DNA from 3 places in the Candidatus Clostridium eludens genome. Region 3 is predicted to be linked to each of the others. Evidence: riboswitches for the same ligand, from Rfam matches in the RefSeq annotation. Region 3 holds a riboswitch; each other region holds the start of a gene.
The links. A riboswitch is a leader RNA that binds a small molecule or an ion and turns the genes downstream of it on or off. The one in region 3 is predicted to bind S-adenosylmethionine.
Positions count from the first base shown of each region.

Region 1 (10,820 bases), on a different contig from region 3:
ATGCAATGATAAAATAAATTGGAGGGAAGATATAAAAATGATTAATGAAGAAAAAAGTGATTTTATAACTAGATGTGTTCATGTAGGGAACGGAATTGACAAGGAAACAGGAGCCATTAGACGTCCTATAACTATGGCAAATTGTTACAGACTCCCAGAAGATGCATCTTCTATAAATTGGAGTGATGCAAATCAGCTGCTTTATACCAGGAATATGTCTGCCAACCAGGTATATCTTCAGGAAAAGTTAGCGTCTCTTGAAGGGGGAGAAGATTGTGTAGTACTTGCAAGTGGTGTTGCTGCACTGGCGGGTGTATTCTTTACCTTTCTAAATAAGGAAGCGCATGTGATTTGTTCTAATGTATCTTATATAGCAGTTTATAGGTTATTAAATGAATATTTACCAGATAAATATGGAATAGAAGCAAGCCTTGTAGATACTTCTAATTTAGAAGAGATAAAAAAAGCAATACGACCAAATACAAAGCTTATTCATATTGAGACTCCAGGAAATCCTACTACTAAAGTAAGTGATATTGAGGAAATAGCTAAGATTGCAAAATCTATTGGAGCTTTATTAAGCGTTGACAGCACTTTTGCATCTCCATTTTTACAGAATCCTCTACAGCTTGGAGCTGATCTTGTTATACATAGTTTAACAAAATATATAAATGGACATGGAGATGCTATGGGAGGTGCAGTAATTGGAAAAAAGGAGCTTGTGGACAGAATAAAGCGCGAGGCAATGGTTAATCTTGGGGGGGCTATAAGTCCGTTTAATGCATGGTTGATTATGCGTGGAGTTGTAACACTTCCTCTGCGTATGAAACAGCATAGTGAAACTGCACTTGAGGTTGCCAGGTATTTAGAATCAAATCCATCAATAAAGTTTGTAGCATATCCTGGACTAGAGAGCCATCCACAGCATGAAATTGCTAAAAAACAGATGAAGATGTATTCAGGAATTATTTCTTTTGGACTTAAAGCAGACGTTGAAACCCATAATAAATTCATTAATTCTCTCAAGCTAATCATTCAAGCTGTTTCTCTGGGTCATGATGAAAGCTTAATTGTTTACACCGGTCCAAACGATGAACGGATTAATTTTTATCCAGAGGAATTTAGAGGAGGATATATTAGATTTAGCATAGGATTAGAAAGTGCTGGTGACATTATTTGGGATTTAAAGCAAGCATTAGAAAAGTGTGGGTTATAGAATTTTATATCTGAAGTAAATATTAAAAAGGCATGAATGCCTTTTTTATTTTTACTTTATTGTAAATACTGCTAAAGTTTGTTTAAATCATAAGGTGTTTCCTGATATACGTAGTAGTTAAGCCAGTTTAAAAACAACAGGTTGGAATGACTTTTCCAATTTGCCACTGGTTGTTTACTTATGTCATTGTCGGGAAAATAATTTTGGGGTATATCTATAGGTAAATTTTGTCCAATATCTCTTTCGTATTCAGATTTTAATGTTAAAGTATCATATTCAGGATGTCCCGTAACAAAGATTTGGCGGCCACCTTTTGTTGACACTATATAGACACCGGCTTCTTTTGACTCAGAAAGTATTTCTAGTTCATGAACTTTTTCGATGTCCTCCCTTTTTACAAAGGTATACCTAGAATGTGGTGCAGAAAATACATCATCGAAACCTCTAAAAAGTTTAGTATTAGCCCTGTTAACAGTATGAGAGAAAACACCAGATAATTTTTTATTGAGAATATATTTTGGAATTTTAAAGTGATGGTAAAGTCCTGCTTGAGAGCCCCAGCATATATATAAAGTTGAATAAACATTTGTAGTACTCCAATCCATAATTTCAGTTAATTCTTCCCAATAATCAACATCTTCAAATTCAAGTTTCTCTACAGGTGCACCTGTTATTATCATACCGTCAAATCTTCTGTTTTTTATTTCTTCGAAAGTTTCATAGTATTTAATAAGATATTCTTCAGCAGTGTTTTTTGAACTATGAGATTTTGAATACATTAAAGTTATATCAACTTGTAGCGGTGAATTACTAAGTAGTCTTAAAAGCTGTATTTCAGTAACAGTTTTAAGGGGCATTAAATTCAATATAACTATATTAAGTGGTCGTATATCTTGTCTTGTTGCGTGAGTTTCATTCATAACAAATATATTTTCAGCTTTTAACGCTGTAGAGGCTGGAAGATTGTTAGGTATATTTATGGGCATAAAATCCCTCCTTAAATTATAATAGTTTTAGTGGCAATCAAATCTTATTATTCTAATATTCAAATTTTAATTATGGGGTTAAAATAAATAAAAGTTATTTTTCTATAAGAAAAATAACTTTAACGATAAACCAATTTGAAACTATTTTCCTTATCTCTCAGAAATAATCTGCTGGAATTAACACCATACATTTTAATAAAATGTTGGTTGTCGGGTTTCATAGGGCCAGTCCCTCCACCGCTCTTGATAAGATTTAATTTGATTTTACACCATATGATATACTAAAATTTCCTTTTTGTCAATAATTAATTTGCCAAATCTATTTTTATATAGGTCTTTAAAGTCCTGATTCTCTAAATTTGTGCTCTGAATTTTTTATTAAATTATGCAAAGGTCTTTTTAAAAGTGATAAAAACAGAAATGCACATGAAAAAACAGCCAGTGCTATAAAATCTTTAAATACATTTTTCTGTAAGGGGCCCCATATAGCTTCTCTGAAGCCATCTATAGCGTAGGTAAAAGGCCAAAATGGTGCCAATGTACCAAATATTTTTGGAAGGGTCTGTATAGGATAAAGTCCCCCGGCTCCTGCAATTTGAAAAACCATAATTATTACAGCAATAGCTTTGCCAATATTACCAAGTATTGACGCCAGTGTGAATATTATAATTGTAAATGTAATACTACAGCCTAGTGACACCAACATCATAAGAGGCATATTTTGAGGGTAAACTTTTAATATATATACATCTCCCAGGGTAATAATAGTAGTTTGTATGAAAGATAATATTAAAAACAAACTTAATTTTCCAAAGTATTTGTGTTTTAAATCCAATTTTTTTTCATTTTCGAAATCTTTGCAGTCTAGTGTTAATATGGAGGATAATAATAATATGCCTACCCAGATTGCCAGTGTAGTATAAAAAGGTGTTACTGCATAACCGAATAATCCTGAATTATAAACTTCAATATTTTTTACATTTACTGGTGATGAAAGCAAATCGGATAATTCATCTGGATTTTTCCCCATAAATTCTATTATTTCATTTAAATTTTGTTCGTTTAAATTTTGCATTTTACTGCTTAATTCATTCAGCTTATTTTGAACATCTTCCAACTTTTTGCTTAAAGCATTTGCCTGGTCAGAGGATGCTTTACTGCTTAATATACCTGAATTAGCCAGTGTATTTAATTGTGGCACAAGAATTTTTGTTGATTCTAATATTGAATCTATATTATTTAAGTTGTTTGTTAAGTTGTCAGCTACAATATCCATTGCCTGGTAGGTATCGGAATAAAAAGCATTAGATACAGAAACTGCATTCATGGATATTTCATTGTTTAAGGTAGAAAGTTCATTTATAACTGAATTGATACTGTCTTTAGATGAATTACTGCTAATTAATGTTTTTAATTGGTTTAAATATGTTTTTTCAGTTTGTATTGAGCCTTTTAGTCCAGTAAGTGAATCTATAAGCTCACTTGTTCCATTATTAGGTATAAAATCATTAATAGACTCAAGAATTTCTAGGGTGGTATTTATTTCTTTTACTAAAGAATTGTCTAAATTTAGTAATTGGTCTATTATAGTAGTACTTAAATCGGTACTGACATTTATATTATTTAAATTTATTAGGAGATCCTGTATCTGGTTATTTAGTGATTGAATTTCATTTATATCGTTGTTCAGATTGTTCTGTGTTGAATTCAATGTTTGTTTGGTGGATAAAACTAACAATTTGCTTTGTGCTACAATACTTTGAAGGCCGTTAATTTGTTCTAATAGTTTAGGAAAATCAGCTTTTTGAGCATTTAGATATTGCTGTAGGTTTTCTGAATTAGAATTTATTTCTGCTATATACTTTTTTATGTCATTTATACTGGAAATAGTTTCAGGAATAGTATCTTTTAATTGTACAATTTGTGGCTTGTCACTTTCTAATTTTTTTCCCATAGAGTTTAATTGTTTAAAAACCTGCTCACTTGCTGTTTTTATGAAGTTGCTTTTTACTTGGCTTATTAAATTAGTTTTTGCTGAATCTGTAATTTTGGTAGCTACGGCATTTAATTTCTCATTAGATCTGTATATAATGCTAGGTTTTTCAGGACTTGATGTTGTAAGACTTAACATTTTACTGGAAAAATCCTCAGGTATTTCAATTAATGCATAGTATTCTCCTGTATTTAATCCGTAATTTCCCTGCCATTCATCTATAAAAATCCAATCGATAGTTTTATTTTTTTTCAATTCTTTAACAATTTCATTTCCGATATTTATATTTTTTTCATTAAATTTGCTTCCATTATCTTCATTAATTATGGCAATGGGAAGCCTACGGGTATTAGTCTGGCTATAAGGATTCCAGGAAGCTTTAATATTAATCCATGCATAGAGGGAGGGTAAAAAACAAAATCCTAAAATTATTATAAGTACTGCTGGGATTTTTATTATATTTATTAAATCTCTTTTTAATATTTTAAATACATTTTTCATATGTGACCTCCCGTGAGCTATTCTCCTATACCTGAATCTTTGAATTTAACTTGAAATTTATGGATCTTATTGTGTAATGGTTCTTTAAGGAATAAGCCAATTAATATAAAAAATATTGATATCAAAAATAATGCTATAAAATCTAAAACTACAGTTTCTATAAGGGGCCCTGCAATAGCTTCTCTGAAACCACTGACTGAATAAGTAAACGGAAATAAAGGCTGTAATATTCTAAAAATTAATGATTGAAGCTGTATTGGATAAGTTGCACCACTTCCTGCTATCTGTATTATAAGAAGAATAATAGAAATAGCCCTGCCCAAATTCCCTAATATAGATACTAAAGTATAGGTTATTACTGTAAACGTAAGGGCTGAGGCAAGTGAAACCATAATCATAAGAAAAACATTTATCATTTGAACATGTAATAAAATTTTATCGCCTAATGAAACTATAAATCCTTGTATTAGAGCTAGGGTTAAGAAAGTCAGTAATTTGCCTAAGTATTTTTCTTTTAAAGTTAAATTTTCATCTCCATTAAAAGGGGCCACATCTGTTTTTAATAATGTTACAAGTAAAATAGAACCAACCCATATGGCAAGTGCTGTATAGGTAGGAGCCATGGATGAACCAAAATTAGAAACTGTGTATATATTTTCTTCATTTACATTAAAAGGACTGGATATAAAGTCTCCCATCAATTCCGGGTTGTTTTGTAATATAGTAATTATTTGTATTATATCATTGTTTGTAACCAGTTTTAGCTGATTGCTTAATCTATTTATAATATCTTTGAATTGGAGAAATTTATTATCTAATTTTCCGGAATATATAGTAACTAATTCACTTCCATGCAGTAAAGTATCCATGGAGTTACCTCCCTGCTTATTGAAATCTTGAACAGATTTTAATATTGCAGAAGTATTGTTTGTATAATTGGCTAGATTACCAGCTATTGAATTTAAAATACTCCTTGTGTTTTTATTATATTCATTTTGTGCATCTATTAATTGCAAGTTTATATTGGCTATATTATTTGTCATGGAATTTAATATATTTTTATTAATTTCATTTGTACTATTAAGCTCCTGCTGTAAGTTATTTATGTTGTTTTTTTCACCTTTTAAGGAATTTTGTGTATTTCTTAAGGATTTCAATAAATTTGATACTTCAGTGTTATTGCTAAAATCATTAATTTTATCCAGAAAATTTATAATTGGATTAATTTCATTAATTAGTATATCTAACTCATATCCAATTTTATCTACAGTAGAATCTACACTTGAGGAATTTGCCTTTGAGATTAAGGAATTCAAATTGCTTATTAAGCCTTGAGTTCTATAAATATCACCTCTTGCGTTTTCCAAGTTAACTGCAATATTGTCAAAAGAATTATTCAGTGAAGGCTGAATTGAGCCTATAAAATTTTTATTGTTTTCATCATTTTGTGATAGAATATCTATTCCTGAATTCATTAAGGGAATATCAGTTTTCATTTCAGTTAGTATTGAAGTTAAGTTATTTGAATTATTTTTTATATTTTCAAGCACATATGTTATAAGATCTATATTGTCATTTAAGGTTATTATGCCATCTTTTAAATTAATAATATCTTCCTTGTTCTTATCTGCATCTTTTCCAACTGTATTTAAAAAAGAAAAAAGGGTTTTATTAACAGAATAGATAAAATTAGACTTTATTGAATCTATCAAGGTGTTTTTGGCAGAGTCAGTAATTTTAGATGCTAGTGGACTATTTTTTGTATACACTTTATAAATAATCTCTGGTTTTTTAGGATTATCTGAAAGTATACTTACAAGATCTGAGGAAAAATCTTTTGGAATTTCTATCATTGCATAATAGGTTCCATCTAAAATGCCTATATTGGCATTTTTAGAATTAACAAATTTCCACCCAAGTTTTTTATTGGCTTTTAAATTGTCTACAATATTATTTCCTGCATTTAACTCTTCACCTCTAAAACTTGTCCCATTATCATTATTAACTATTGCTATAGGAATAGTGCTGGTTCTAATGGCTGCATAAGGATCCCACACAGCTTTTATATTTATCCATGCATATAGAGAAGGAATAATACATGATCCTGTAATAATTAAAAGTGCTATTGGGTTTTTAATAATACCTCTCATATCTCTTTTAAATATTTTCATAATATTTCTTTTCATATTTCAACACTCCTGTAACTATGCTGTTTCATAATTATGTGTAATTTATACAATTATATTACTGACTAGTCAGTAATATAATTAAACATCTTTTTTTTATTGATGTCAATAAATTAAACAAAAGAAACTTACTAGTTATTATATATATTTATTCTTCTATAATTTCTATTTATTATTCATATAGTTTTAAATTTTGGTAGTATGGTTATAGTACTAGTTATAAATTGTTAACAATATTGACACATAAATGTAATAACTATTTAGTAGTATGTAAAAGTATTCATTAGTGCAAATTAGTATTAAATGGCCTTTTAAGGCAGAAAGGGAGATAAATTATTATGAAATTTAAAGGTAAAAATGTATCTAAAAAATCAGGAAGATTTTCTAGTTCAATTGTTTTTTACATTGCTGGGATAGTTACAGCACTGCTTGGAATTGCATTATTAGTGAATAATATTATATTATTTAGAAAAACTTTGAATCAATATGTAGCTCAAGGGTATTCTGCTAGTGTTGTACTTCAACAATTAATACCATCTCAATTGTTGCCTGGAATATTTGAGCCAATAGGTGTATACGGCGGAATTGCAGTTATTCTAATGGGCATAGGTATAGTGAATAGAAAATTTTCAAAATATTTAACTAAAGTTTATGAGTGTAGTGATAATGCTGAAGATAATACTGAAGAAAGTATTCTGGATCAAAATGTTATTGAAGTAGGAGATGTAGAAGCTTTACAAAATGAAGAAACATCACAGCAAAGTGAAACTATAGAAAAGATTAATGAAGAAATTAGTGTAGAGGATAATGAAAAAATTAATAAAGACTGATTAAACATAAAAAAGTTTTATTTTTTTATCTAAAGTCAGTAAATATCAAACATATAATATAGGTTTTATTATATAGAAAATGTGAAAAAATCAATTATGTTATTTCAATATTTGAAAAAAGATTATATAATTTAATTAAAACAAAAATATGGGGGATGTTTACTGATGGATTGGAAAGAAAAATTTGCTTATGATTTATGCTGTAAAGCGATTGACAAGGAAAAGGCATTAAGTGCAATTAATAATTTTGCGGCTGAAATGGAAAATGTATTAAACATGTACTGTGTAAAAAATTCGGACATAGAAATTGATGAAAGTAAAAATACTATTAGAATTTGTAATAATATTATAAATTGGGATATCACAGGAGAAAAATTTGAGTTAAACTCTAATAATGGTAGAAGTGTAAATATATTTATTTATAAAAATAAATATAAAGTTAGATATTGTGAAAATAATAGTGCTAAAAAGTCAGGAATATATATACTTAATAATAGTAATTCTTACAACGATTATGTAGATAAAGCTTTTGAATATTTATTAATTTAAACTCAATAAAAAGAGTTCCTCAGGGAACTCTTTTAGATTGATTAGCAATCCCTATGTTTGTAAAACATAGGGATTAATTTTTATGTTGTAAATTATATTATAGTATAAATAAAAAGAACAGTGGCAAGATATAAATGTAATCTAAAAGCGATTAGATTGTAACTTATAGATCTATGAATTATGGCATGAAAGGAGAATAAAATTATGAATATTAATGATAAAAATTTACAAGAAGCAAAGAAATTAAATCAGCAATCTAAAAAAGGAAATGCATCAAATTTTACAAACTCTACAGTAAATGCTACTGAGGGTATTGAAGAAGCTAGACAATTAAACCAGCAGTCAAGACAAAATATAACATCAGGCGTTACTAGTGGCATAGGTAATGCTAGTTTAGAAGAGACTAAAAGGTTAAACCAACAGTCAAGACAAAATAAAGGTAAACAGTAACCAAAATAAATATACAAGACATTGTAGAATAATTTAGTAAATCTTTTATCTGAAAAGATCCATCACATTTAAAAGTATGGGAAGTTTTAAATGTGATGGATTCTAGGGAATTTTCATGCCATTGGCCATTTTTAAAATGATTCATAAAAAGTGTATTCATTTACTTATATTCTATAGAAATTCATAAAAAATAGAGACAAACTTTATATTTTATTGTATAAATTAATTTATAGGAATAATATAAAACTATAGCATATAATTTTATATTATTTTCAAATTAATAAAAACTGCATAATACATAATGTAATATGTGCTGTGAAAATTTACTGTAAGTAGGTGGTATGTGATGGAAAAAACATTAGTGCTTATAAAACCAGATGCAATGGAAAGAAAATTAATGGGTGAAATAATATCTATTTATGAGAAAAAAGGACTTCATATAGCGGCTTTAAAGCTAATAAAACCATCTATAGAAGTTGCAAAGAAACATTATAGTGGACATAAAAGTAAGCCATTTTTTCAAGAACTCATTGATTTTATCACAAGAGGTGAAATTTGTGCTTTAATTATAGAAGCAGATAATGCCATAGAGCTAGTGAGAAAAATAAATGGGGCTACAGATCCTTTAGATGCAGAGGCTGGAACTATAAGAGGACAATTTGGTATATCAAAATCTGAAAATGCAGTTCATTCTTCAGATAGCCTGGAAAGTGCTAAACGTGAAATAGAAATATGGTTTTCAAACTAAAATTTGCAACTTATCTAAAATCTATAACTTAAGAGTCACTCGGTAAAGCATTCAATTCTATAGAATTGGGTGCTTTTGTGAATTGTAAGTAGCTTAATTGCTGCGTAAATTGCAATATGTTATAATTTTTGAATAAGAATACATTACAATGTAAGATATGAAAAAATATAAAAAACAAAGAAGAAAGGGGGGACTGCTGTTGAATATTATAGTTCTAATAAAACAGGTTCCGGAAATGGAAAAAGTAAGATTTGATAGAGAAAAAGGAGTTATTGACCGTAAATCTGCAGGCACACAGATTAATCCTTTTGACTTAAATGCATTAGAGACAGCAATCCAGATAAAGGAAAAAATTACTGCTAAGGTCACGGCTTTAAGTATGGGGCCTATAAGTGCAAAAGAAAATTTAAGGGAATGTATTGCAAGAGGTGCACAGGATGGAATACTTGTTAGTGATATAAAATTTGCTGGTTCAGATACTAGGGCTACAGCTTCTATATTGGCAGGGGCAATCAAAAAAATTGGTCAATATGATTTAATAATTGCAGGGGAGAAAACTATAGATGGAGATACAGGTCAGGTTGGACCGGAAGTTGCAGAATTTTTGAATATACCCCATGTAAGTTATGTAAATGGAATTAAACGAGTAGATGAAAATAATGTGGAGGTTTCTTCAGAAATTTGGGAAGGAACTTATTTAAAAAGTATGAAGTTACCTGCTTTAATTACAGTTACTAAAGATATAAATGTACCTAGATTACCCTCTTTTAAAAATAAGATGAAGGCCAGAAAGTCTGATATAGAAGTTATTGAGTTTGACCAACTGGAAAAATATTCAGGTAGGGATTCAGTAGGTTTTAAAGGTTCACCTACAAAGGTAAAGAAAATAGAAATCCCTGAGATAATAGAAAGACAAGGTAAAATTTATAGAGAAGTAGATTTAATTAAAGCAGAAAATGAACTTATTGATATATTCAAAAAAAAGAAAGTTCTGGAGGAATAACATGGAAAGAAAATATAGGGGAATATTAGTATTTGTAGAACATATAAATGGAGAAATTCATAAAGTAAGTTATGAACTTCTTGGAAAAGCTAAAGAACTTGGAAATAAGTTAAATGCCCCTGTTTATGCTTCACTCTTAGCTCCCAAAGGAATTGATGCAAAAGAACTCATATACAGAGGGGCAGATAAGGTATTCTACATAGAAGATGATGCATTTAATGAACCAGAAGAATTAGTTTATAAAATCAACTTGGAAAATTTAATAAAAAACATTAAACCTGAAATATGCTTAATTGGAGCAACAAGTCTTGGAAGATCATTAGCACCAAGATTGGCAGCGTCATTAAATACAGGATTG
Region 1 covers NZ_JBJHZX010000030.1:30,183-41,002, forward strand. The annotation lists gene ACJDU8_RS17970 (trans-sulfuration enzyme family protein) at 38-1,216, shown strand; gene metA (homoserine O-acetyltransferase MetA) at 1,288-2,202, opposite strand; SAM riboswitch class I at 2,350-2,455, opposite strand; gene ACJDU8_RS17980 (YhgE/Pip family protein) at 2,540-4,696, opposite strand; gene ACJDU8_RS17985 (YhgE/Pip family protein) at 4,714-6,882, opposite strand; gene ACJDU8_RS17990 (hypothetical protein) at 7,221-7,712, shown strand; gene ACJDU8_RS17995 (hypothetical protein) at 7,878-8,261, shown strand; gene ACJDU8_RS18000 (hypothetical protein) at 8,466-8,711, shown strand; gene ndk (nucleoside-diphosphate kinase) at 9,058-9,459, shown strand; gene ACJDU8_RS18010 (electron transfer flavoprotein subunit beta/FixA family protein) at 9,659-10,462, shown strand; gene ACJDU8_RS18015 (electron transfer flavoprotein subunit alpha/FixB family protein) at 10,464-10,820, shown strand, end outside.
Region 1: it holds a riboswitch for S-adenosylmethionine, as region 3 does, so the genes downstream of both, metA (homoserine O-acetyltransferase MetA) here and ACJDU8_RS12580 (nitrogenase component 1) in region 3, are expected to answer to the same signal.

Region 2 (10,820 bases), on a different contig from region 3:
TTTAGTTTTGCTAAATGGAAAAAAGTAAATACTAAATTTCATAAAAATCAGATTGCAATATTAGCCATACTGGCAGTTGCAATTATAGGAATTGGAAGTTACGAAGTTAATTATGCCAATACTACAGAATTTAGCAGTCGATTTAGTAACAGCAATGCTGAGGGGCATATGGATATGAAAGGTAACATGAAAAATATGAATATGGAAGAAGACAATAAAAAGAGCTCTGAACATATGGATATGAAAAAAGACAATAAAAAGAATTCCGAGCATATGAATATGGAGATGAAAGAAGATGGGGGAAGTAATTCTGAACATATGAATATGAAAAAATAATGTTTCTTTTAAGGAGGCATGTTCATGAAGAAAAAAGATAATGTTATTTATAAATTTTTAATTATATTTATATTTATTTCAATATGGGAAATTAGCAGCAGGTTAGGAATAGTAGATCCTCAATTTATTCCATCCTTTTCTAGTGTTATAACATCATTATGGAATATGATTTTTTTACAAAATTTCATGTTAAATGTTGGTATAAGCGTAGAAAGAGCGTTGCTGGGATTTGCTGTTTCCATTGTGATTGGTATACCGCTAGGATTTTTACTTGGAGGATGGTTCCCTAAACTGGATTTAGTAACAGAACCTGTTATAGAAATTTTTTCTCAAATTAACCCTTTTTTATTGTTCCATGTTTTTATTTTAATTTTAGGCATTGGAGAAGAAACTAAAGTAGCAGTAATTGCATGGACTTGTATATGGCCTATAGTGTTTAATACAGTTTATGGCGTTAGAAGTATAGATTCTTTAATATTAAAAGAAGCCAGATCTTTTGGAATTGGAAGAGTGAAACTATTTTATAAAATAGTAATACCATCAAGTTTACCATCAATTTTTTTAGGACTTAGATTAAGTGCAGGGTATTCATTTTTTATGCTTATTGCAGCTGAAATGATGGGCGCTAGTTCAGGATTAGGATGGTTACTGTTAACTTATCAGCAGATTTATGATATAAAAAGACTATTTGCAACGGCTGTTGTTATAGCTTTCCTTGGATTATTTATGGATATTTTAATAAAGTTTATTCAAGATAGGTTTGTAGTTAGTGGAGAAAGTAGATTGTAAAATTTTTACAGGTTTATAATTATTGAGAATAGATTTTAATTCTTTGAAATATAGAAAAATAACAATATTATTATGTATATTTAGGGGGTGGTACAGATTGAGCAGTATTAAAAAGAAAATAGGTTTGATTGTTATTATCTTATTTATTGTTAGCATATATTCTATTTATAAAGGTGTTACTGGTAACAAAAATTATACGTCAGTAGCAAATGAAAAATATGTTAAAGTATCATCGGTTAATTTTGATAGAACTATATATAAGCTAACTATAGGAAATACATATATTCCAAATAAAACTATATTACCTAACAATGCGACAAATAAAGCAGTAACATGGTCATCATCAGATAAAAATATAGTAGAGGTAGATGATGATGGAGTGATATCAGGTGTGCACACAGGAACTGCAAAGATTACGGCAACTACTGTAGACGGACATAAGACATCTACTTGTACTGTAACTGTAGCTGATCATGAGCCTGATGATACAATAATCACCTTTAAAGATAAAAATTTGGAAAACAATATAAGATATAGTATTCACAAGTCAACAGGTGATTTATATAAAAGTGATGTTAAGAATATTATAACATTATTAGCAAGTGGGCAAGATATAAAGGATATAAGTGGAATTGAAAACTTGGTTAATTTGCAAATGATTAATCTTGGAAATAACCAAATAAGTGATATTACTTCATTAAAAGGATTAACTAATTTACAAACCCTTTATCTAGATCATAATGAGATAAATGATATAAATCCACTTCAGACGTTAACTAAATTACAAACTTTGGGTTTAAAAAATAACCAAATAAGTAATATTAGTATATTAAAGGAACTAACTAATTTGCAGACTCTTGCTTTAAATTTTAATAAAATAAATGATATAAGTTCTCTGAAAGGATTAACTAATCTATATAGTATTGATTTACAATCAAATAAAATAAGTGATATAAGTTCTTTGAAAGGATTAACTAATTTACATTATCTTTATGCAGAATCTAATGAAATAAGCGATGTGAGCGCATTGAAAAGTTTAACTAAATTACAGAATCTTAGTTTGCAATCTAATAAAATAAGAAATATAAGTAGTATAAAAGGATTAAATGAATTAAATAGTCTTATTCTGTCATATAATGAAATAAGCGATATAAGTGCGTTAAGCGGATTGACTAATTTGCAATTTGATCTTGATTTGCAATCTAATAGAATAAGTGACATAAGTCCATTAAAAAAATTAACTAAATTACAGAATCTTTCTTTAAGTTCTAATAAATTAAGTAATTTAAATTCATTGGCAGCATTAGCTGATCTGCAGTTTCTGGAATTGAAAAATAATGAAATAAGTAATATAAATCCATTAAAAAAAATGTCTCATTTAGAGTATCTTTTTTTACAGGGTAATAAAATTAGTACTGATGATCAGAAAGCATTAAAAAAAGCTTTATTGCAGTTAAAAAATATTTATTATTAAAATACGAAGTTTTTTAATTAAAGTAGTATATATTCTTTCCATGGGAAATATGTTTGTAAAATGAATTTTATGTTTAAAGTTGAGTAGTTACACTAGAGGCTTATTGCCCAATTTTTTAAGTGGTAATGTAAGTTTCTAGTGTTTTGCATATAGAAATAGATATTTTAATGCAGGTTCTTTTTTAGAAAATAAAAATAATGATAAAGATAAATTACGCGAACAATATGTAGAAGTATGGCCCAGCTTAGCTGCACCATACTTCTTAATGTTATTTATTTTTATTTTTCAAAATAGAAAACTTTTAAATTTTTAAAGGAGCATATAATATTTAAAAGCATTTGAATTGTTTTTTACTGTTTCTTCTACAGTTACTATGATAAATTTTTTATTAAGATCATTTTTCATATTTTCTTTATTTCCGTATATTTCTTTGTATACAGTCTCTACTAGTGATTCAATATCCAATTTGTCCTTTATTCTGAAAGCAAATTCCCTATCAGTTTCACAAGGCTGTTTCACTATATTTATTGTTTTTAGTCTTCTTAATATAAAAGTATATAATGGTATAGTGGATTCACTGTGGATTACTTTTTTAAGAATAAGTTTTCTCTTTAAGAACTTAATTAGAATATATAAAATTATTATACAGACTATTATGATGATGTAATTGGAATTTTGAAGTTTTTTAATTAAATTCACGGTATTGATTTTTTTCTTCGAATTATTTTGCATTTTTTTAACAGCAGGCTTCTTTGTTGCAGGAGGTGTATTTATCTGACTACTATTACTTGGTTCCTCTGATTGTTTTTCTTGTTTCATATTTTGAATATTGCTTTTTGTAACAGTATTTTCTAGGTTTAAAGGTTCACTTTCATTATTGGGAGTGGTTTCTAATATTGTCCATATTCCCTTGTCCATAGAGGTAAGCACTTCTGCCCAAGCATGTGCATCAGATGACCTTAAAACATATCTTCCTTTATAATCCTTCTCATCACTGATTCTAAAACCTTCTACATATCTGGCAGGTATACCTATAGCCCTGCATAACATAACAGCAGCCGTAGCAAAAGACATACAGTATCCACGCTTTTCATCAAATAAAAAAAAATCTGCATAATCCGAGGAGGTATCATTTGCATCAGGTTGTAAGTCATAACTATAATTATTAAGTAGATAGTTTTGGATGAGTTTCAATTTTTCAGTATTATTAGAGGCTTTTGCAGTTATTTTATGTGCTAATGTATTTACTCTTTGGGAACTAGTAAAATTCAGAGCATTATCAATTATGCCATAATTAGTATTATTATTAGTAATATTTTCATGAATGTTATTTATATCGTCTTTATATTTTGATTTATAATAATCTTCAAAGGTTTCTATATCATCGTAATCATAAAACTTTATAGTGTAATTGGACTGATTTTGTCCTGTTAAATAGTTTTCGTTATCATACATGGTAATATATGAATTTCTTTTGGAAATTACCTTTGTAATGAAATTAGGTGATATCATAACATTGGAAAAATTATTACTTAAATTTTCAATTGAAAGGGTTTTTATTTTAGTTCCATTTTTCTCATTGTGGTTAATATTTTTTTTGACAAGATTATTGTTATCTATTAAATTTGGTATATTATCATCTATTAACTTAGGTACATCTAATGTCCCATTACCTATTATTATTGGCAGCTGTACATTTTCTATCCATCTATTATAGTTATAACTGTAATAGACCTTTGTTCTCAAATAATGTGGTACATCTCCGCTTATTAGTGAGAGTCTGGCCCTATTCATCTGTAGTTTTTTTCCTAAAAATGATATATATCCTTCATTTATTCCAATAGTAGAAACATTATAAAAATCATCACTGCTATTGAAGATTTTATCAAACTTATATTGAGCTAAATCTGTATATTTACCAGATCTATAGGGTACAAAGCTATATGTAATACTGGAAAGAACAATACATATTATTAAATAATAAATGATTATAGATTTGCTGTAATTTTTTTTGGCTTTTTTGCCAAGTTTACATATGATAAAATTTATAAAAGTCAAAAAAATATATAGTGGTAAAATGAATTTTACAGCCCTGTTAAATTTTATCAAATCATATATCAGCAGTACCAAAGTATTCACTAATGTCACTACTGCTCCTAGGTTCAATTTAAATAAAATCAAATAACAAAATGTTACTCCTGGTATTATTAAAACATAGAATGGAAAAATCAATGAAAAATTTACGGTTGAATTCATGATAGTCAAATTATCTATGTTTATTGCTGAATCCATTAAATTATAAACTAATGACATAAAATAAGAATATTTATAAATTACTATACATATAGCTGATATAACAAATATGGCTAATAGAAATAAAAAAGCTTTCTTATTTTTAATATAATTTACAATCTCAAATATTACTAAAGTTATTATAAATAACAATATTATTTTTATGTAGGAAATGTCCACAACAATATATGCTTTAATAATTAAAATAATAGGTAATATCACATTTATTATAGCCATTGGAATATACATTTTCTTCAATATATCACTTCCCTTAAACAGTTACTTTAATTACATCTACATCAATACGGGAAAGAAGGTTTTTCATTTTGGCGGAAACATCTAAAAGGGTAAAAATAATTAAATTTTTACAATCTATTTTTATTTTAGCAATGGTTTCTAAATCTTCAGATAATATTGTATTAGTTATAATAAATATAGTTTCATAATTTTCATCATTTTGTGTCGTATTTTGTAGTACCCTATTAAAAAAATTGTCCCTTCCCATGCTCCTATGCCTTAGATAATAGGATACAACAGAAAAATAATCCTCTGGGGTTTTTAATTCTAAATTGAAAATTTCCAAATTTTCAATACTTAAATAAATGGTTTCATTTTTCCACAACAAGTATTTGATTATAGATAGCGAAAAAGAAACTAAATTTTCATCTGTCACATTATGAAGATTTTCTGTCATGGGTGCATAATCTGTCATATCTATATAAATGCGGATGTTCTGTTTTTTTATAGAATCAAATTTTTTTACATATAAATTGTTTCTTTTGGCACTTATTTTCCAGTGTATATTTTTGAAATTATCTCCTAATCCATATTTATCAACAGATGAATAAGTGTCTGGTTCATGTAAAGCCATATTATTTTTTGAGAAGTTATATATACTATCTATAATATTTTGAATTTCTATTGGCAATTTTACATCTCTTGGATAGACAGTTACAGTAAATTTACTCTTAAAATTTATTTTTCTTGAGGATATCAGAAATACATCCTTCACCTTTAGAAAATAATTTGTTGAATTATAAATACCTCTGGAAGTCAATTTAAAATTTAATTGAACTTCAAGTTTCTTAAAAGGTAATAAGCTTAAACTCTCATTTAATTTTTCCTCTGTATTAGAAAAAATTAATATAAAGTTTACATAAGGATATAAAAATAAACTTCTATTATACAAATGTAAATAAATTTTTAAATTCTCACCCACAAATTTTTTTTTATTTTCTGAATTTAAGTTAACTGATATATATTTTTTTAAGAAAAGTAATGAAATGAATGAAAGCAATAACATTGATAAAAATACTAGAAGTAAAGAATTAACTATTTCTTTCCCATAAAAATAATGAACTACGATTAATAGGGCTAAAGTAATCAAAAATGAATTTTTAAATTTTATCATGAATATTTAATGTTTGGTACGGATATTTCTTTTATTATATTATCTATAATGGTAGAAACATCTGTACCCTTAAATTTTTCTTCTTTTGATAATATTACTCTATGGGAAAGTACTTTCTTTATATTTTCTTTCACATCATCTGGAATTACATAGTTTCTTTCATATATGTATGCAGTTGCCTGAGATATTTTTAACAATGCAATAGAAGTCCTTGGTGATGCTCCCAAAAACAATTCGGTGCAATTTCTTGTCTTATGGACTATATCAACTATAAATTTATATATTCCTTTACTTACATGCACATTTGTAACCTGGCTTTGGTGCTGCTTTAATTTACTAAGTGTTATAACAGAGCTTATGCCGTTTAGTGGATTTTTACTTCTAGTAGAAAGCATTTTTATCTCTTCATCTTTTGTAGGATATCCTAAAGATAATTTAATCATAAATCTATCCAGTACTGCTTCGGGTAATGGAAAAGTTCCGGTATATTCTAGAGGGTTTTCTGTAGCTATTACTATAAAGGGCAGCTCTAATGGATAGGTATTATTTCCATCAGTAACCTGACATTCCTCCATTACTTCAATTAATGCACTTTGAGTTTTAGGTGAAGTTCGGTTTATTTCATCTGCCAAAATCATATTTGAAAAGATTGGTCCTTTTTTAAAGTCAAATTCACAGCTTTTTGGATTATAAATAGAAACTCCAAGTATATCAGAAGGCAATATATCTGGTGTAAATTGGATTCTATTAAAATTTAAGTCCAAGCTTTTACTTAAAGCCTTTGCCAGCATAGTCTTCCCAACACCAGGAATATCTTCAATAAGCACATGGCCTTCTGCTAAAATTGCCTTTAACATATCCAGAACCACTAATTCTTTGCCAATTATAACATTGGATATATTTTCTATGACATCTTCTATATCTTTCCTCAAACTAAACTCCTCCTACTGCCATCATCCTAATTTTATTAATATAATAATACTATAAAAATAATATTACAAGAAGCCAAAATTGTACTTTAGGGGTATTTTCATATTACTTATTGAAGTTATAAAAATTAACTATTGACAAAAGAACTAAAAAATTGTATAGTACTATCAATAAGTAAAAGTACATTATTTCAATTAAAATTCAATATAAGATTTCTTATCAAGAGAGGCGGAGGGACTGGCCCTATGATGCCCGGCAACCTGAATGTTATTTATTCAATGGTGCTAATTCCTGCGGGGTAACCTGGAAGATGAGATATTAAGAATGATTTAAACTTCTTACATTTCATCTGTAAGAAGTTTTTTATTGTATAATATTAATTTCGATACCTTAGTTGACCAGACGCACTGGAGACTAAGTTAACTGAGTTTTACTCGGTTTACTTGGTCTTTTTTTATATTTAAGTTATGCAGAAAGGATATAAATGAAACTAGGCTGGTGGTGACCAGTGAATTTTTAACACCTGAAGAAGCCAGAGATAAATTTAATAATCATATTTTCAATTTGAGGAGGAACGTATATATGAGACAAGTGGCAATTTATGGAAAAGGTGGAATAGGTAAATCTACAACTACACAAAATTTAACAGCAGGATTAGCTGAAATAGGGAAAAATGTTATGGTAGTTGGTTGTGATCCTAAAGCTGATTCTACTAGACTTCTTTTAGGGGGACTTGCACAAAAGACAGTTTTAGATACTTTAAGGGAAGAAGGAGAGGATGTAGAATTAGATTATATAATGAAGACGGGCTTTAAAGGAATAAGATGTGTTGAATCTGGCGGCCCAGAACCAGGTGTAGGATGTGCAGGAAGAGGAATAATTACATCTATAAACATGCTGGAGAGGTTAGGAGCATATACTGATGACTTAGACTATGTTTTTTATGATGTATTAGGCGATGTTGTGTGTGGAGGCTTTGCTATGCCTATCCGTGAAGGAAAAGCCAAAGAAATATATATTGTAGCCAGTGGTGAAATGATGGCACTTTACGCAGCAAATAATATATCAAAAGGAATAAAAAAATATGCTAAAAAAGGTGGAGTAAGATTAGGTGGAATTATTTGCAACAGCAGAAATGTAGACAATGAAAAGAAATTATTGGAGACTTTTGCAAAAGAATTAGGCACTCAGCTAATTTACTTTGTTCCAAGGGATAATGTGGTCCAAAAAGCTGAAATTCACAAACAGACAGTAATACAGTTTGATTCTGATGAGAATCAGGCTGCTGAATATAGATCTCTTGCAAAATCCATAGAAGAAAATGAATTGTTTGTAATTCCAAAACCTATGAGTCAGGAAAGACTTGAAGAAATATTTTTAGAGCATGGACTTATAGATTAAATAACGTGGGTTCGGCTGAAGTTTACGTGATAAACCATGTAATATAAATGCTTATATAAGATAATGGATTTCATATGTATAGAGAATAGAAAGGATGATACAATGTCAAAAAAAACAATAAATCTTAACTTGACGGAAGTAGAAAACCGAGAGACGAGATTAGGAACTATAACTGCTTGGGATGGTTCGGCAACTGAGTTGTGGAAGGAATCAAACTATGAATTGAGAAGTCAAAGAAAACATGATGGTTGTGGAAAACAGAAAGCTTGTCGGTTGTGTGAATTAAATTCACCGTTGAATCAACAGACGATGTGTGCTAATGCTATTGTTGAATGTCAAATAGGAAATATTACAGACTGTGTACTTATTCAGCATGCTCCAATTGGATGTTCGGCAGATAACCCTTGGTTTAATCTTGCCTTTAACATGGGACTTGGAAGAAGAAATAAACCACCACAGAATTTACAGATTTACAGCACAAATCTTTTGGAAAATGATATGGTTTTTGGTGCTTCGGATAAACTAAAACAAACAATACGAGATGCAAAGGAACGTTTTAATCCTAAGGCAATTTTTATTTCCATGGCGTGTGCTACTGCTATTATAGGTGAAGATATAGAGAGTGTTGCAGAAGAGATGGAAAAAGAAATTGGAGTGACAGTTATTCCCTTACATTGCGAAGGATTTCGATCAAAACACTGGAGTACTGGATTTGATATTTCACAGCATGGAGTTTTACGTCAAATAGTAAAACGTAAACCTGAAAAGCAAAAAGATTTAATTAACATCGTAGCTTTGTGGGGAACTGATTATTTTACAGAAATGTTAAAACCTCTTGGTCTGAGAGTAAATTATATGATAGATATGGCAAGCTATGATGAACTTGCCCAAGCATCGGAAGCTGTGGCTACTGCAACTTTTTGTCACACACTTGGTTCTTATATGGCTACAGCACTTGAGGAACATTTTGGTGTTCCACAGATTGATGCACCTCAGCCTTATGGAATTGCAGGTACGGATGCCTGGTTCAGGGCAATTGGTAAAATTGTTGGCAAAGAAAAAGAAACCGAAGAGTATATAAAGAACGAACATGAAAAAGTACTTCCCAAAATTGAAGAATTGCGCAAAAAGTTTAAAGGAATTAAAGGATTTATTATGACAGGTTCATCTTATGCACATAGTCTTATTTCAGTTTTGCGTGAATTAGGGATAGGTGTTGATGGTTCTGTGGTATTCCATCACGATCCTGTTTATGATGGTGGACATGAGAATCAGGATACGCTGAATGAACTTATAAGCACTTACGGAGATATTCCTAATTTTACAGTAAGTAAAACACAGGCATTCCAACTAAATGCCCTATTTAAACGAGTAAAGACAGATTTTGTAATAATTCGACATCAAGGACTTGCACCTGAAGCGGCAAAACTTGGTATCCCATCTTTAGCCATGGGTGATGAGCATTTTCCTGTTGGTTATGATGGAATAATTCGGACAGGTGAGGTTCTATTAGATATTCTTGCAAGAAAGAAGTTTAATGAGGTTCTTTCTAGACACGTTAAAAGTCCATATAATGAATGGTGGCTTAGCCAAAATGATCCATTTTTGCTTGCAAAGCATCCTGAAGTGCTTGATGAAAGAGTAAAACTTGAAGTGTTTGATGAAATAGCAAAAACTGTGTAAGTAAGTTGCACTGACACTTTGGTTATGGACGGGCAGGACTAAGTAATTTAGGATACACTGTGTAAGCAGGTGATCCTCTAACTATTAGCTCTAATAAAGTAATCAAAAAATAAAAAACTGCGAAAACGTAGTAAAAAAAATTTCTTAAGAATATATGAGGAGGATTAGAGTGGCTGAGACTAAGATAAATAAAAAAAGTAGTACAATAGTACATCCCCATTATGCTTGTGCAGTGGGTGGTGCATATACTGCAGTAGCAATTAAGAATGGTGTTCCAATTGCGAATTGTGGTCCGGGATGTATGTACAAACAATATTTTTTTATGGGATTTGAAAATGGTTTTCAAGGTTCTACCAGTACTGGTGGAGGTAATGTTGCCAGTGTAAATGTAGGTGAGAATGATATAGTATTTGGAGGTGAAAAAAAACTTGATGATTTAATAAAATCAGTTTTAGCAATTTACAAGGGTGAATTATTTGTGGTAGCTACAGGTTGCACTGGAGA
Region 2 covers NZ_JBJHZX010000021.1:44,274-55,093, forward strand. The annotation lists gene ACJDU8_RS14435 (ABC transporter permease) at 1-336, shown strand, start outside; gene ACJDU8_RS14440 (ABC transporter permease) at 361-1,125, shown strand; gene ACJDU8_RS14445 (leucine-rich repeat domain-containing protein) at 1,223-2,599, shown strand; gene ACJDU8_RS14450 (transglutaminase-like domain-containing protein) at 2,909-5,140, opposite strand; gene ACJDU8_RS14455 (DUF58 domain-containing protein) at 5,163-5,819, opposite strand; gene ACJDU8_RS14460 (AAA family ATPase) at 6,299-7,234, opposite strand; SAM riboswitch class I at 7,446-7,549, shown strand; gene nifH (nitrogenase iron protein) at 7,815-8,633, shown strand; gene ACJDU8_RS14470 (nitrogenase component 1) at 8,736-10,316, shown strand; gene ACJDU8_RS14475 (nitrogenase component 1) at 10,486-10,820, shown strand, end outside.
Region 2: it holds a riboswitch for S-adenosylmethionine, as region 3 does, so the genes downstream of both, nifH (nitrogenase iron protein) here and ACJDU8_RS12580 (nitrogenase component 1) in region 3, are expected to answer to the same signal.

Region 3 (10,820 bases):
TTGATTACCATTTCATGTCCAATAAAATTTGTGCCTTTAAATCCACCTGTTTCAGCATAGACTATGGGAACTCCTTGATCTTTATAATCCTTTGCTACCTGCCCTACGTCATCTCCAACTATATCTGACGTACAGCCAGTGAGTATTACAAATAATTCCCCTTTTAATACTTTAAGGGTACCATCAATAACTTCTCTCAGCCTACTTTCTCCACCAAATACAATTTCTCTTTCCGTGGAATTAGTACATGGAATACTTCCTCCTCCAGAATATCCTGTTCCCTGATATCCAGAATCAGTACTAAGTCCTCTAAAAAGTTTCACACCACACCCAGGACCAGAATGAAGTATAGGTATTCCTCCTTTTATTGCAATTACAGATTGTTGGGCTCCAAGAGTACAATAATGTCTAGGCCCTTCTATCAATTTAACCATAGTTATTTCCCCCCCAAAAAAGCGTCAGGTTTTTGATTAAGCCACCAATCTGTGTACACAAGCTTAGAATGGGCAGCAATATTTTTAACGAATTCTGGAGTTTCAAGTACATCCAAAATTTTATTACCATAATTAATCAGTCCCTGATAACCTAGTGCAAATTGTTCATCACCCATTAAAAATGTTGGTATTCCCAGTTTAGCACCCCATATAGACATACCTCCATGCCGTGCTACAAATATATCTGGTTTTAGCCTATTAAGAGAATTCACCAACTCATATGCCTGTTTATTACATATATTAAAGTGTTTTATATCACCATAAGTTTTAACCGCATGATCTAAACTTTTTCCACTTTCAAGTTTATTATCATAACAAGGATCGTGATGGAATATGGATGAGCCTATAACCTCCATTTTAAGATCTCTTAAAAGAGAAATTAGACTGTGTCCATGGGCTGCACCAGCTGTAATATAGGCTCTTTTTCCACTTAATTTTTCCCTTAACCTTTCAAGTTCCGGATATATCCTATCTTTTTCTGATTTAATTAAATCCTCTACCTCTTTCTCTCTTTTTGTTATTCTTCCAAGTTCTCTAAACCATTTATCTGCTCCTTCTATTCCATAAGCAGGCGGTGCCTTAACTTCTGGTACCCCGTATTCCTGTTCAAGTGATGCGGCTAGATAAGTCCCAAGTGTAGGACAAATCTGTACAGTAGCTGCTGCTTCAGATATTTTCTCCAATTGTGCAATTGTAGAAAATGGAACTATATAATTGGGTTTTAAGCCTATTTTCCCGAACAATTCAGTAAAAATATCACTTCCCCAAAAATTAATTACATTTACCACATCTTCTCTCTTTCTAACCGGTGGTTTTACTATTTTTCTCACTATTCCATGGTATGCAGCATCAAAACCTGTCGTCCAAATTTTAGATTTGAAACCTTCACAAGAAATATACACAACAGGAATTTTAAATTGTTCCTGAGCTTCCTCAGCTACTCTATCTACATCATCACCTATAATGCCGGAGGCACAGGAAGTTGTTATAAAAATTGCATTAGGCTTAAATCTGTCATACGCTTCTTTTATGGCAGCCTTTAATTTTTCTCCTCCTCCATATATAGTGTCATTTTCAGTTAAATTGGTACTTAATATCCTAGCGTTTCTAAGGGGAATATTTCTTTCTATCTGGCCCACCCTATTTGTAAAATTAAAATCCGAAAAATCAGCAGAACACCCCACTGGAGCATGGTTTATAACAACTGCATCTTGTATCATAACTAATTGACACAATGCATTACCTGAACTACAGCCTAGACATTGACTGAAAAAATGTTTTCTGTCACAAAGTCTGCCTTCTTTTGCCATACTACAAAGTTCAGATGCATCCCCATAAAATCCTGTAATGGAGCCAAGTCTTGACTCTCTAATTTCAACCTCTGGTGACTGTAATTTTATATTAATACTCAACATTATTACCTCCTATAGAATTTTAACAAAAAAGACTATGCACAGCCTCAACAAGTGAGGCATGGTACATAGTCTCCAGTCTATCTGGTCAACTAAATATTATTTAAAAACGAAAACTTCCTACAGAGAAACCATAAGAAGTTTGATTACTTTTTACCTTCTCATCTTTCAGGATTTATCCTGCTGGAATTAGCACCATGAAACAAATTCAGGTTGCTGGGCATCATAGGGCCAGTCCCTTAACCACTCTTGATAAGAATATTATTTTATTAAAGACTAAATTAACACTTATTATATTATACATATATTGTTTTGTCAACAATATGCAAATGATTCAAAGGCAATAATATCTTTTTAATATCTAATTTAAATGTCTCTACCTAAAACTGCATATGTTATATTGTTATAATGTAGAATGTATACTCAAATTGTAGCTATAATACTCAAATTGTAGCTATAATATGTTCTTATTTTTTAAGTGTTTTATAACTTTAACAATAGAATGTTTTATTGTGCCATATAATAAAAACATAACTAAAAAAATCACTAGCAAAGAACAAAATATAGTTGGTAGATAGCTTTTCATTACAAATACCTACTTTCTAAATTAATAATAACCCATTTTATATGATATCATATTAACTTAAATTTAAATTATCACTCATCCTTAATCTGCAGCTGTCTTTAATATTTAAAATATTAGCCATTGACAAAAACTTAAATTGGGTATTATAATTACATTAATTTAGTAAAATCTTATCAAGAGAGGTGGAGGGGACTGGCCCTATGATACCCGGCAACCCAAATTTATTTTATTTAACGGTGCCAATTCCAGCAGGTGAATCCTGAAAGATAAGAAAAATAATTTTTAAATTTTCAAGTTGTTTTTCTTATAAAACAACTTTTTTATATTTATAAAAATAATGAATAGATTAGCTGACCAGTAAACTGGAGGTTGGATCCTATTTAGGATGCAACCTCTTATTTTTATACAAATAATTATTTAAGGAGGTCTTATGATGTCAAATGAAGGTTTAAAATTCGACACAATAAAAATAAGAGGAGGTTATAATTCTGAAGAACACAATCATTCCGTGTCAGTACCTATATATGAGACAGCAGCTTTCGACTTGGGTGGAACCGATAGAGCACAAAAATTACTGTCATTTACCGAATTAGGATTCATATATAGTAGATTGAGTAATCCCACTATATAGATATATTAGAAAAGCGCTTAGCTGCTTTAGATGGTGCTGCGGCAGCTATTGCATTAAGTTCAGGAATGGCCGCCATAACCTATACACTCCTCAATGTAGCAGAAGATGGTGGTAGAATACTTACCACCCCTTATTTATATGGAGGAACATTAGATGGACTAAAAAAAATATATCCAAAGCTAGGTATTAAAATAGACAAATTTCATGACATAAATAATGCTGAAGCACTTTCAAAACAGATAAAGCCAGATACAAAAGCCATATTTGTAGAAAGTATCAGCAACCCTAATGCCATTGTAGCTGATATAGAAACTATTGCAAAAGTAGCTCATGATCATAATATACCACTGATTGTTGACAACACACTGGCTACTCCATATCTTCTAAATCCAATAAAATACGGTGCCGATATTGTTATATACTCAGCTACTAAAGCACTTAATGGACATGGAAATGTAATTGCAGGTTTAATCCTTGAAAGTGGAAAATTTAATTGGGGCAATGGAAAATTCCCTCAATTTTTGGAACCTTATTATACTTTAAGAGGTACCGGCAATACTCCAAGAAATTTTATCGAGGTATTTCCTGAATTTCCGTTTATTTCAAGGATAAGACTAAATTATTTAAATTATTTTGGTGCAGCCTTAAGCCCCTTTGATGCATATCTTGTACTTTTAGGACTTGAGACCTTATCTGAAAGGATAGAAAAACAGTTATCAAACACTAAAAAAATAATAGCCTATCTCCAAGAAAATGACAATGTGGAGTGGATAAAATATCCTTCTTTAGTCACCAGCACTTATAAAAAACTCTCAGAAAAATATTTACCGAAAGGTGCCGGATCGGTCTTTTCATTTGGTATTAGAGGTACAGATAGTCAAATAGATGAATTCTTAGACTCAATAAAACTTTTCAGCTACCATACTAATATAGGTGATGCCAGATCTTTAATTATAAATTCACCTAAGACTACACATGGCGAGCTTACACCTAAAGAAAAAGAAATTTCAGACATACCTTATAATACAATAAGACTTTCTATAGGTCTTGAAGATCCAGAAGATCTAATCAATGATTTAGATCAGGCATTTGAAAAAACTTTTATAAAAAAATTTCCAAAAGCATTATAGATATAAGAATGTAAAGGAGTCATTATGAAAAAATTCAAAAAGATATCAATAGTTATATTTATGCTTATAACAGTATTCACCTTTTCTTCATGTGGGGAAAAAAGCAATTCTTCTTCTACGGGAACGGAAAAATATAAATACGGTAAGCTGGAAATCCAGGCTCTTGGAGGTGGAGTGTGCGGTGCTCCAGCTTACATAGCCAAAGAAAAAGGATTTTTTGCTAAGGAAGGATTTGATGTAACTCTTGTAAGTGGAACTTTTGAAGAACAAAAAACTGGACTTGCAAGTGGAAAATTTACTGTTACCAATGGTGACTTTCAATTTTTCCCTTCGGTTCAACAGGGTCTTGATATTAAAGTTATAGGCGGACTGCATAAAGGTTGTATTAAATTAGTTGTACCTCCTAATTCACCAATAAAAACTGCAAAAGATTTAAAGGGAAAGAAAATAGGTGTAGATGAAATAGGTGGAACACCTATGGCTATCACTAGCGTTGTACTGGCTAATGCAGGCATCAATCCAACCTCAGATGTCCAATGGGTACCTTACCCACTTGACCAATTAACAAAAGCTGTAGATAAGGGTGACGTTGATGCTTTTGCAGCATGGGATCCATTTGCTACACTAGCTGAACGAGATAGCAACTACCGAGTAATAACGGATATTGCAGAAGATCCATTATTCAAAGGAAAATCATGTTGTTTCTTATATGCTTCTAATAAAGAAATTAAAGATAACCCAGAGAAAATTGCTGCTCTTGTGAGAGCCTATAAAGCAGCAGATGATTGGATTGCAAAAAATCCTGAAGAAGCTGCTAAAATTGAAGTGGATAAGAAATACGTATCAACTACTGATGTAAAATTAGTCACTCAGCTTATCAAGAACTATGATTTCGAATATACTACGGATGCTGCCAAAGATGATGTTAAATATTTCGTGAAGCAATTAAATAAAACTGGATTCTTAAAAAAGGATACAGATCCTGATAAATTTGCTGATGATGTATACTATGATGTATCAGCCAAATAAAAATTAATGTAGGGAGGCTTAAAATGAGTATTTTAAGTGAATCTGTAGATTCAAAAACTATGCTTAAATCAGAAGCTTCATCAATCAACACTGATAATGTAGTTCCAATTAAAGTACCTGACACAATAAATTGGAAACCCAAATCAAATACATGGCAAATTCTGCAGATTATAGCTTTCATTATAGCTTTAATCGTGAGTTTTTCTATACCTACAGTTCAAGTTGTTAATGTTATTCCTTATAGAATAATGCTGATACTATTTATACTATTTTTAGGAATACGCTATATTATTTCATTTTTTAATGAAAAACTAAAAGCAAAAATTAATCACAAATCTCAATTTTATTTTACCATAGGAATTGGATTTTCAGTATGGGATATGTTATCTACTAAAACCAATATTTTACCGCTTCCATTTTTTCCGGGTCCAGACCAGATAGTTCAGGTACTTGTTGATGATCGAATTACACTTTTAATAAGTACGGCCTATTCCATAAGACTTTTAATTCTAGGATTTATAATAGGCACAATTCTAGGATTGGTAACAGGAATTCTAATGGGATGGTTTAGGCAGTGGTATTACTGGTTTTTCCCTGTACTTAAAATTATAGGAGTAGTTCCTGCAGTTGCATGGATACCAGTGGTAATGATAATATTTCCATCTACACTATGGTCAGAAGTATTTTTGATTGTGCTTTGTGTATGGTTCCCTGTAGCTTTTATGGCTTGTGGGGGCGTAGAAAATATACCAAAGTCTTATTTTGAAGCAGCTAAAACTTTAGGAGCAGATGAGAAGTTTTTAATATTTAAAATAGCCATACCAGGTGCCATGCCATCCATATTTACAGGCATTTATACTGCTACAGGACTCTCCTTTACTACACTTGTAGTTTCTGAAATGGTAGGTGCAAAAGCAGGCTTAGGATGGTATATAAATTGGGCCAAAGGGTGGTCAAATTATGCAAAAGTTTATGCAGCCATAGTTGTAATGGCAGTAGTTTTTTCCATTGTGCTCGCAATTATATTTAAAATCAGAGATAGGATACTTATATGGCAAAGGGGGCTATTAAAATGATACCAGTTGAAAATATCCAAGCCCAAAATAATGCTTCTATTGAAATAAATAATGTAACCAGAATTTATATAGATGCAAACAAAAATCTAGTTGAAGCTTTAAGAAATATATCTCTCAGTATTAAAGCTGGAAAGTTTATCTCATTTATAGGCCCCTCCGGGTGCGGAAAAACGACTCTTCTGAGACTTATAGCAGGGCTTGATAAACCCCAATCTGGAGAATTATTTTTAAATGATAAAAAAATAGAAAATACTAATTTTGAAAGATGCTATGTATTCCAACAGGCAAATCTTTTTCCTTGGGAAACTATTGAGAATAATATTGCCTCAGGACTGAAGGCCAGAAAAATTTATAAGGAACGTAAAAATGAAATTAAAGAATATATAAACCTTACTGGACTTGACGGATTTGAAAATTCATATCCTCATCAAGTTTCTGGCGGTATGGCCCAGAGAGCTTCTCTTGCACGTGCACTTATTAATGAGCCTAAGGTATTACTGCTGGATGAGCCCCTGGGGGCATTAGATGCCTTTACAAGAATGGACTTACAGGATAAATTAATTGAATTATGGCAAAGGAGGGGAACTACTATTTTACTGGTTACACACGATGTAGATGAGGCTATATACCTAAGCAATAGAATAGTAATTATGACTCCGCGTCCTGGAAAAATAGAAGAAATTGTAGAAGTAAAAATTAAAAGGCCAAGAAATAGAAACAGCTTGGAGTTTATTAAACTTAGAAAAGAAATATTAGATAAACTTCACATAGCTACATCACACTAAAATACACCAACTTAGCTCAAATACACTAAGTTTAGTTTTAATTTTCCCCAAAAGAGCAAAAATACCTATTTTAATAAAGGAATTTTTGCTCTTTTTAAAAACTACCCTTTTTAATAATTTTTAGAAGTATCTTTTTTTAAAATTATAAACTTTGATATAATATGTAAACACCACAGAATAGCCACTACAACCATAACATCATAACATAAATTTAATAGAAACAAATGTTTACCGAAATCGCCATAACCAGAACCTATAACCGGTAAAATAAGCTGTGAGGCTCCTGATAACAGTATAAATAATAATAGTAACATAAAGAGTCGTAAAATTTTATCCTTATTTCTCATAAAACAAATGATTATTATACAAAAATAACTAATTGAAAATAAAATAAAAATATAAATATTACGGTGTAATCCGGGATATTCATTTATAAGATTTGTCCTGAATGTATTTGCTAATTTATGTGAACTATATTGTCCCTTAATGAAGTTCCATCTTCCTAGTTCCGAAAAGTCATAAGCATTATTTGCTGAATCAACAATTCTTTTCCAAAGCCTGAGGGGATGCTTTAAATAAAAACCCAATATCTTTACAGGTGAAATATTAGGATAGAATTCCCTTAACATTTCTTCTCCCAGCGGATCATTTTTAGAATGTCTATTATAAAAAGATTTTCCATTAAAGACCACAAACTTCTTATTTAATCCAAGCTCCTGTAAATCCTTTTCTGGATTTTGGGAATCTGTTAAAATACCTAAAAAAACTGCCTGATACATATTATTTTGATTCATTCTGTCTGTCAATGAAATATAGGCAGCACTGCAAAGTATAAATACAAGTAGTGAAGATATTATAATACACTTTCTATAGGTCTTCTCTTTATAACAAATGAATAATCCTATATAAACTATAAACATAAAAATAAATAATGGAATCTCCTGTGCTTTAGATGTCAAGAAGCCTGCAGATGCTATAAAAAAATATATAAAATGTTTTGTTGATGGTTTTTCTTTTGTTATTAAATTTAAATAAGTACCTATACTCAAAAAAAAGAATACAATAGTTCCTGCTTCTCCATAGAAAGAATTAAAATAAGATATATATGATATATCTGTAAAAAATAAAATGATAATTATACCTGCTGCTACCTTTAATAAATAAGACAATTTGTTGAAATTAATTATTAAAAATATTGCCAGTAAAAATATTATTGAATAAACAAATGCCAAATATCTTATATCAAATAATCTATTTTTAAAGCCATGTAAAAATAATGAGATAAATACAGCCAATTTTAGCAGTACGCTTCCTGATACCCAATTCTTACCAAACAATAAGAATATACCTGGGCTTGATATCAGATAATTCAAATGTACAAATTTATCATAAATTTTATGATAACTATTAGATAAATTGATAAGTCCCCCATATAAAAGCAGCCTTCCAAAATCCCCATTATCACATTTACCTACAATAGGATATAAAAAAAGAGTATTTGCTAATATTACAGCTATAACTACTAAAACTATTACTTCAATAATATAGTTATTTTTAATATAAATTATTTTTCTTGTTAACCATTTCATTTGATTTAGACCTCTTTATTTTTTAATAAGTATTAAAACAACATTATTAATACATTTCTTCAAAATGACAAAAAAATCCTTCTAAAAAGAAAAAATTTAATAACTTTTTAATAATACTCAATAATTTACCAAATGCTGTGCATTAAAATTACTGTTGAAAAAATTCTTTGAAAACTATATTATTGTATATAGACACTCTATTGTATACAATATAATTAGAATTTAAGAGAGGATGGACATTTATGAAATTATCAAACAGAATTTTAAATATGCAGTTTTCACCTATTCGTAAACTGGCACCTTATGCTGCAGAAGCTAAGAAAAAAGGCATGAAAGTTTATCATTTGAATATTGGACAACCCGATGTACTAACTCCAGATACATTTTTTAAGGCAATTGAAAACTTTAAAGAAAATGTACTTCAATATACAGACTCACAAGGTATGGACGCACTACAGGAAAGCTTTATAGAATATTATAAAAAGTGGGGAACAGAGTTTACTAAAAAAGAACTGGTAATAACTAATGGCGGCAGTGAAGCCATACTTCTAACCTTTATGACAATATGTGATCCGGGAGATGAAATAATTTCTCCTGAACCTTTTTATACAAATTACAATGGCTTTGCAGAAGCAGCATCTGCAAAAATGGTTCCATACTTAACGAAAGCCGAAGATGGATTCCATTTGCCAGATAAAAAGTTAATAGAAAGCAAAATAACTCATAAGACAAAAGCACTTATGATTTCAAATCCGGGTAATCCAACCGGAACCGTATATACAGCTGAAGAACTCAGAATGCTTGCTGATATAGTTAAAGAACATGATTTATATTTAATAGCAGATGAAGTTTATAGAGAATTTGTATATGATGGATTAAAATATACTTCTACTCTCACCCTAAAAGATATTGCTGATAGAGTAATTATTGTAGATAGTATATCTAAACGTTATAGTGCCTGTGGTGCTAGAATTGGACTGGTAGCCTCTAAGAACCAGGAATTTATGCACAATATAATGAAACTATGCCAAACTAGACTATGTGTACCTACAGTAGAACAAGTTGGGGCAGCAGCACTAAAAGATACTCCTGACAGCTATTTTACTGAAACAAGAAAAGAATATGAAAAAAGAAGAAATATATTAATGGAAGGTCTTGAAAAGATTCCAGGTGTAATATGCCAAAAACCTAGTGGTGCTTTCTACATAGTTGCAAAATTACCTATCTCAGATGCAGAGGATTTTGCAAAATTCTTATTAACTGATTTTAATAAAGATGGTAAAACTGTAATGGTTGCACCTGCTGATGGTTTTTATGCTACTAAAGGTTTTGGCAAAGATGAAATAAGAATATCATATTGCATAAATTGTGATGATTTAAAAGATGCCATGAATTTATTGAAGATAGCACTAGAAGAATATAAAAAGGTTAAGAATTAATTTAAAATGCAATTTGATTAAATAAAAAAGTTTCCATACTGTTTATGGAAACTTTTTTATTTAATTATAGTTTTAAACACTACCTCTTTAACTCCCAATTGAATCTTTTCTTTTTAATCTTGAATCCAACATTCCTATATAAATTTAATGCCACATAATTAGAACTTTTTACTTTTATCATTATTCTATTAAAATCATTAGCATATACTATATTTAAAAGATAATTTAAAAGATATTTACTGTAACCTTTTCCTCTATATTTTTCTATTATACCAAAATTAACTATAACAGGAATATTGTTTTCTATTATAATCTGGCCATAGCCTATGTGTTCATTATTTCTTTTTAAAAAAGCTGACCCCTTTTCAAAATAGTAATTCTGTAGTTCCTCCATGTATATATCATCTAAAGTAAGTGGTATCCTATTGTGTTCTTGAAATATTTGATTTTGTATTTCACATCTTCTCTGTTCATCTTTTCCTTTTTTAAATACCTCAAACTCTAATTCTTTATGAAGATTTAAAGGTGTACTTTCATATAATTCTCTAAAGAGAACTAATGTACCCTCTTTTTTTTCAAATCCCATATTTTTTAGTAATGTGCAATTATAGCTATTATCTTCACATAAATATTTTACGACACAATTTTT
Region 3 covers NZ_JBJHZX010000017.1:73,404-84,223, forward strand. The annotation lists gene ACJDU8_RS12575 (nitrogenase component 1) at 1-434, opposite strand, end outside; gene ACJDU8_RS12580 (nitrogenase component 1) at 437-1,909, opposite strand; SAM riboswitch class I at 2,065-2,165, opposite strand; SAM riboswitch class I at 2,660-2,765, shown strand; partial or broken gene ACJDU8_RS12585 (O-acetylhomoserine aminocarboxypropyltransferase/cysteine synthase family protein) at 2,926-4,253, shown strand; gene ACJDU8_RS12590 (ABC transporter substrate-binding protein) at 4,278-5,282, shown strand; gene ACJDU8_RS12595 (ABC transporter permease) at 5,306-6,358, shown strand; gene ACJDU8_RS12600 (ABC transporter ATP-binding protein) at 6,355-7,143, shown strand; gene wsfD (glycan biosynthesis hexose transferase WsfD) at 7,254-8,732, opposite strand; gene ACJDU8_RS12610 (pyridoxal phosphate-dependent aminotransferase) at 8,975-10,171, shown strand; gene ACJDU8_RS12615 (GNAT family N-acetyltransferase) at 10,251-10,820, opposite strand, start outside.